Terriglobus albidus: one gene and its partner. The protein of the gene in region 2 interacts with the protein of the main gene of each other region in a pairwise test. Links are inferred from orthologs where the notes say so. Each region holds a gene or a part of one and is shown on either strand. Other genes may lie near its edges. The genes, in order: ligA and leuS.

Region 1 (3,226 bases), 1.6 Mb from region 2 along the record:
GCGATGCAGGCGGCGCATGCGTTGGGTGGAGCGGTGGGCGGTGCTACGCCGGATGCGAGTTACGCAGGACTGGCGCTGGTCTATCACCAGTTACAACGGCAGGCGGAGCTGCTGGCGTATATGGATCAGTACAAGCTGTTTGCGTATGTGCTGCTTGGTGTGTTGCCGCTGGTGCTGTTGTTGAAACGTCCGCCGAAGCATATTGGCAAGGTGGAGTTGGACGCTCACTAGGGTGTGGGGATAGAGAAATCTGCTTTTGCTATCGAGCCTTCGCGGGCTTTCCGCCCAAGCGCCATTGTTTTGCTTAAGGGCACGGCTTCAGCTGTGCCAAAACAGTGCTTGAAGGATTTGCGGCTTTAGCCGCTGAGGTACTTGAGCGGAATGATTGACCTCAGCGGCTAAAGCCTCGGTCCTTACCGATGCCACTATGGGACGGCTGAAGCCGTCCCCTTAAGCAAGGCATTCGCGCGTTGCGCGAACCGGAAACGCGCTGGTTCATGCCTTATATCTTCTCGAAGCAGGTCCTTCGCTAAGGCTCAGGGTGACAACCTAAAACAAGACGGGTCGAGCTGGACGCTCATTGACCAAACATGGCGAGAAGGGCGGCTTCATCAATCACCTTCACACCGAGCTCGTTGGCCTTGTCCAGTTTCGACCCCGCCTCATCTCCTGCGACGACATAAGTTGTTTTCTTGCTGACCGAGCCTGAGACTTTTCCTCCGGCTGCTTCAATCATCGTCTTCGCATCCTCGCGCTTGAGTGTAGGCAGCGTTCCAGTGAGTACGAAGGTCATGCCTTCAAGCTGGGAGGTCTTCTGACGCTTTTCCGCGGTAAAGCTGAAGCCAAGCTTGTGCAGACGCTCTACGAGCTGCCGGTTCTTGTGGCCCGCGAAGAACTCATGAATGGCCTCCGCGACTTTAGGACCGATCTCAGGCACGCGCTGCAGCTCTTCTTCGGTGGCATCCATCAATGCCTGCATGGCCTCGTAGTCTTGCCCGCGTGAGGCAAACTCTTCGGCCAGCAGTTGTGCGGTGCGTTCGCCGACATGACGAATACCCAGACCCAGAAGGACACGCCACAGCGGATTCTTCTTCGAGCGCTCGATCTCATCCAGCAGTGTCTGCGCCGACTTCTGACCGATTCGCTCCAGCGTGAGCAACTGATCCATCGTCAGGGTGTACAGATCGGCGACGGAATGGATCAGCGCCTTGCGAGCGACCGGTTCCGCGGCCTCTTCCTCCCCTTCGGCGGGGGCCATCTCTGCCTGCCCGAGTAGCTGCGCGACAAGCGCATCTCCCAGACCTTCGATATTCATTACACCGCGCGATGCGAAGTGCAGCAGCTCTTCGCGCAGGCGTGCCGGGCAACTGGCATTGACGCAGCGCCAGTCCACCTCGCCTTCCTCACGAACGACGGGCTCGTCGCAGACCGGGCAGTGTGTCGGGAACTCAATCTCTTCGGTTCCGCGTGGATGGCTCTCGTCCACCTTCACGATCTTCGGAATCACATCGCCGCCGCGTTCGACCTGCACCCAGTCGCCGATGCGCACACCCAGACGCTGGATCTCGTCGGCATTGTGCAGTGTTGCATTGCTGACGGTGGTGCCGCCAATGAAGACAGGTGTCAGACGCGCTACAGGAGTCAGCTTGCCGGTGCGTCCTACCTGGAAGCCAACGCCCTTCAATTGCGTCACGCCTGCACGGGCTGCAAATTTATAGGCGATCGCCCATCGTGGAGCTTTGCCGGTAAATCCCAGCCGCGCCTGCTGTGCCGTTGAATTGACTTTTACGACGACACCATCGATCTCGTAACCGAGATCGTCACGCTGGGCCTCGGCCTTTTCAATGAACTTCAAGACTGTATCGATGGTCTTCGCGGAGGAGCCATGCATGTTCACGCGGAAGCCCGCCGTCTTCAAGGCATCGAGCGTTTCCTGCTGGCCCGGCAGAAGTGTCTCGCCTTCGCGCAACAGGAAGTAGGCGTAGAAGTCGAGCCGACGCTGGGCGACGATGTTTGGTTCCAGTGTCCGGATTGTGCCGGCGGCGGCATTGCGTGGGTTCGCCTTTACCGGCAGACCCGCCGCGACTGCCTCTTCGTTCATCCTCTGGAAGGCGGCCTGCGGCATCACCACTTCACCGCGGACCTCGAACTGCTGCGGCATGCCGGCCTTCTTCAGCTTCGCGGCAGAGACCGCAAGGGGCACGCTACGGATGGTACGGACATTGGTCGTAACGTCTTCGCCTGTCGTACCGTCGCCACGTGTGAGGCCGCGTTGCAGTACGGAGGCTCCATTCGCTGAAGCTCCGTAATGCAGCGCCAGCGAGAGGCCATCCAGCTTCAACTCGCAGACGAACTCGACTGTCTCACCTGCAGGCAGTGCGGCATGTACACGGTCGGCCCAGGCGCGCAGCTCCGCCTCGTTGTAGGCGTTATCGAGTGAGAGCATGGGGCGCGAGTGCGCCACCTTGGCAAAACCTTCTTTCGGGCGCCCGCCGACGCGCTGCGTTGGCGAGTCGGGTGTGATCAGCTCTGGATGCTCCGCCTCCAGAGCTTTCAACTGGTTCATCAGAGTGTCGTACTCAGCGTCCAAGATCTCGGGAGAGTCCTCGACGTAGTACAGGTACTCGTGGTGACGCAGGGCTTCGCGCAGCGATTCGATTCGGGCTTCGATCTTGGATTCAACACTCATGCCATTCGCATGATAGAACGGCCGCTTGTCCATTTTCATGATGGCCGGACGGGCGTTTCGGCCTACAATCGCTTCGCACAGAGAAAGGCGCCTATGACTGAAGCCACAGTTCCCACCGCAGAGCCAGGACTCTCGCAGATTCAGCGGGTCATTTACACCTTTACCGCTCCGTCAAAGACCTTTACCGACATTCTTTATCGCAGCCGTAACGTGCTGTTGCCCATTCTGCTCATCATCGTGGGCTCCTACATCTTTACCTTCAGTGCGGCTACGCGTGTCGGATATGACGCTCTGGCCGACAGCGCCATCAAAGCCAATCCGAAGATGGAAGAACGGGTGCAGGGTATGACGGCCGAACAGGTGGCAACGGTCCAGAAGCAGCAGGTGATCGGTATGAAATTCACCGTCTATGCCTTCCCGGCGGTATTTGTCATCTTCGGTGCGCTGTTTACGCTTTTCTTCTGGGGGACGGTGAACTTCGGTTTCGGCGGCGAAGCAACCTATGGCCGGCTCTTCGCCGTGATGATGTATGGTTCC
Region 2 (3,439 bases):
CGGTGCAACACAATGGTGCGGCCGATGGTATGCGCCGCTACCCAGGTGAGCATCAATAGAGGAAGCAACCAGGTGAGCGCTTCCGTGACTGGTGCGGCGAGTACGGTGATGATTGCCCCGGCGACCTCAGCAGCGTGCATGGGATCGAGCAGCGAGGCGTGCTGCAGTGCGGTCCAGTCGACGGGATGTTGATCGAGAATTCGTTTTGCGGTGCGCGCGGTGAGCCACAGCGCGGGAATACCCCAGAGCCAGCGCCAGAGGATCTCCAGACCTACCAAGAGAGGATGTTTCCATACCCAGGACATCGTGCCGACAAAGCTCTGGGTACCGCGAATGGTCTTACTGGACTGGCTCTCGTAGGTGGACAAGGGTTTGCTTCGCCTTCCTTGGTTCCAGTTTAAGGGCTGGGTGGGAGCAGCGGGCTTCAGCCCGCTGAATGGCAGATCAAAATAACAAAGGCTTTAGCCTTGGGCCTTTCACTTATCCGAGTAGAAAGCCCAGGGCTAAAGCCCAAATTCTTTCTGGCCGATAACCGCGGGCTGAAGCCCGCGGCTCCCACCCAACTATTTCACGACGATGTTCAGCAGTTTATTCGGCACGTAAATGATCTTCACCACGGTCTTACCGGCGATACGTGCAGCCACCTTTTCATCGGCGAGCGCCGTTTCCTTGATGGCATCCTCGCTGGAGCCGGCAGGCACTTTGACGACATTCGCAAGCTTGCCGTTGATCTGTACCGGGATCTCCAGTTCGTCTTCCTTGGCGAGCTCTTCGTCAGCTTCGGGCCACGCATGGCGGAAGACAACTCCGGAGTGTCCTAAGACCTCCCACAGCTCCGCCGACAGGAACGGAGCAAACGGAGCGAGCAGAAGTACGAGGGCGGTAAAGACCTCTTTCTGCGTTGCGGTCGAGACCTCGCCGGAGTCCATCGCCGGCTCTGCATCGACGATCGCGTTCACCAGCTCCATGACGGCGGCAATGCAGGTGTTGAAGGTCCAGCGGCCGGAGAAGTTCTGCGAGATCTTGGCGATGGTCTGATGCAGCTTGCGGAGCAGCTTCAGGCCGGCGGGTGTGAGCGCCTGGTTTGCACCGTTGTCTTCGATCGTCGCAATTCCAGGAGCGTACTTCGTGGTAAGGCGATAGACGCGCGAGAGGAAACGGCTGATGCCGGCAACGCCTTCCTCCTGCCATTCCAGATCACGATCCGGAGGCGCAGCGAAGAGAGCATACATACGCGTAGCATCGGCGCCGTACTGCGCGATCATGTCGTCGGGCGAAACAACATTGCCCTTCGACTTGGACATCTTCGCGCCGTTCTTGATGACCATGCCCTGCGTAAAGAGGCGGGTCGCCGGCTCATCGTTGTCGATGAGGCCGAGGTCGCGCATCACCTTAGTCCAGTAGCGCGAGTAGATCAGGTGCAGAATGGCGTGCTCAACACCACCGATGTACTGATCGATCGGAAACCAGTAGTTCGTAGTGGCAGAATCAAATGGCGCGCCTTCGTTCTTCGCATCGGTATAGCGATAGAAGTACCAGGACGAGTCGACAAAGGTGTCCATGGTGTCGGTCTCGCGCCGTGCCGGGCCGCCGCACTTGGGACAGGTCGTATTGACGAACTCCGCGACCTTGCCGAGCGGCGAACCGCCCTGCTGCGTGATCTCGATGTTGTCGGGAAGCAAGACCGGGAGTTGATCGTCGGGAACAGCAACGATGCCGTCCTTCTCGCAATAGACAACCGGAATCGGCGTACCCCAATACCGCTGACGGCTGACGCCCCAATCCTTCAAGCGCCAGGTGATGGTGGCTTTGCCGAAGCCGTGGGTCTCGGCGTGCTTTGCCATCTTCTGCTGCGCTTCGAGCGCGGCTTCGCCGGTGAACTCGCCGGAGTCGATGAGCACAGCATCATCTTCCGCCGTGTACGGAAGCTCGGGCTGTTCAGCAACATCGACGTTGGGCGCAAGGACACGCCGAATCGGCAGGTCGTACTTCGTGGCGAACTCGAAGTCGCGCTCATCGTGCGCCGGGACGCTCATGATGGCGCCGGTGCCGTAGTCGGCCAGGATGTAGTTCGCAATCCAGATCGGTACACGCTCGCCGTTATATGGATTTATGGCGAAGCGGCCGGTGGGATAGCCGTGCTTCTCGATGTTGCCGATATCTCCGGTCTCGCGCGCGGCCTGCTGCTGGGCGAGCAGCTCCTCGATCTTCTTCGCCAGTTCCGCGTCCTCGGCGGCAAAGGCCTTGGCAGCGGCGTGTTCTGGTGCGACCTGCACACTGGTGGCTCCGAAGATGGTGTCCACGCGCGTGGTGAAGACAGTGATCGGGCAGTCGAGGTCTTCCACGGCGAAGTCGACGAGGGTCCCATCGCTGCGGCCGATCCAGTTGCGCTGCATCGTGCGCACCTTCTCGGGCCAGCCTGGCATGCTGTCCAGGCCTTCGAGCAACTGGTCGGCATAGCGCGTAATGCGGAAGAACCACTGGTCCATCTCTCGCAGTTCGACGATCTGGTCTTCGTGCCGCCAACAGCGGCCGTCAATCACCTGCTCGTTGGCCAGCACCGTGGCGCACTGCGGACACCAGTTGAGCTTGCTGCTCTTCTTGTAAGCCAGGTCCTTCTCGAACATGCGGAGGAAGAACCACTGGTTCCACTTGTAGTAGTCGGGCAGGCAGGTGGTGACCTCGCGCTGCCAGTCGTAGCTGAGCCCCATGCGCTTCATCTGCTTGCGCATCTCAGCGATGTTCGAGAGCGTCCACTCGCGCGGCGGGGTGTTGTTCTTCAGCGCGGCATTTTCGGCAGGCAGGCCGAAGGAGTCCCATCCCATGGGGTGCAGCACGTTGTACCCGCGCATCCACATGAAGCGCGCCAGGGCGTCGCCGATGGAGTAGTTACGGACGTGGCCCATGTGCAGTTTGCCGCTGGGGTACGGCAGCATCTCCAGCACGTAATACTTGGGCTTGCCGCTGCCTGCGGGCTCGGCGGCGTAAAGGTTGGGATCCGCGTCCCAGCGCTGCTGCCAGCGTGGTTCAATCTCAGCGGGGTTATAACGCTGCTGCTTTTCTTCCATGGACATACATCATCGATTGTAAAGAAAAGGGCAACTCCGGCACTTCGGCACAAAGAGGAAGCCCGCCAATAAACCGGCGGGCTTCGAGGAGAAACGAATCGGACGGCTCTATTCTCCGGCCGGCGGCTGCTGACCACCCTGCTGAGGAACCATCGGTCCCTGCTGACCGCCAGGTCCGCGGCGCGGGCCGAAGTTACGGCCGTCGCCCTTGCCGAAGCGGGGTTGATCCTGCTGCACGGTGTAGCCTTCGGGCGCCTTGAAAAGGGTTGCCGCGGGCTCATTCCGGGAGAGGTTCGAGGTTACCAGGGTGTGGCTGCCGGCGAAGGGGTTGGTATCCGTCTCCGAGATCATCACCTTCAGGTCATTCGAGT

What was found.
Region 1: the proteins of leuS (region 2) and ligA interact in binary tests that used the Escherichia coli proteins (3 or more experiments, as listed by UniProt). The link is inferred for Terriglobus albidus from one-to-one orthologs.

Annotation. Positions count from the first base shown.
Region 1 is NZ_CP042806.1:1,158,688-1,161,913, forward strand. What follows is about bases 134-3,040. They hold ligA (NAD-dependent DNA ligase LigA), read right to left. Parts: upstream 2,690-3,040; coding sequence 578-2,689; downstream 134-577. Other genes in these bases: FTW19_RS04740 (DHA2 family efflux MFS transporter permease subunit), read left to right, coding at 134-231; FTW19_RS04750 (YIP1 family protein), read left to right, coding at 2,783-3,040. Outside these bases: more of FTW19_RS04740, read left to right, coding at 1-133; more of FTW19_RS04750, read left to right, coding at 3,041-3,226. UniProt on the Escherichia coli protein: DNA ligase that catalyzes the formation of phosphodiester linkages between 5'-phosphoryl and 3'-hydroxyl groups in double-stranded DNA using NAD as a coenzyme and as the energy source for the reaction.
Region 2 is NZ_CP042806.1:2,801,182-2,804,620, reverse strand. Bases 317-3,436 are described here. They hold leuS (leucine--tRNA ligase), read right to left. Parts: upstream 3,069-3,436; coding sequence 564-3,068; downstream 317-563. Other genes in these bases: FTW19_RS11100 (hypothetical protein), read right to left, coding at 3,177-3,436; FTW19_RS11110 (hypothetical protein), read right to left, coding at 317-368. Outside these bases: more of FTW19_RS11110, read right to left, coding at 1-316; more of FTW19_RS11100, read right to left, coding at 3,437-3,439.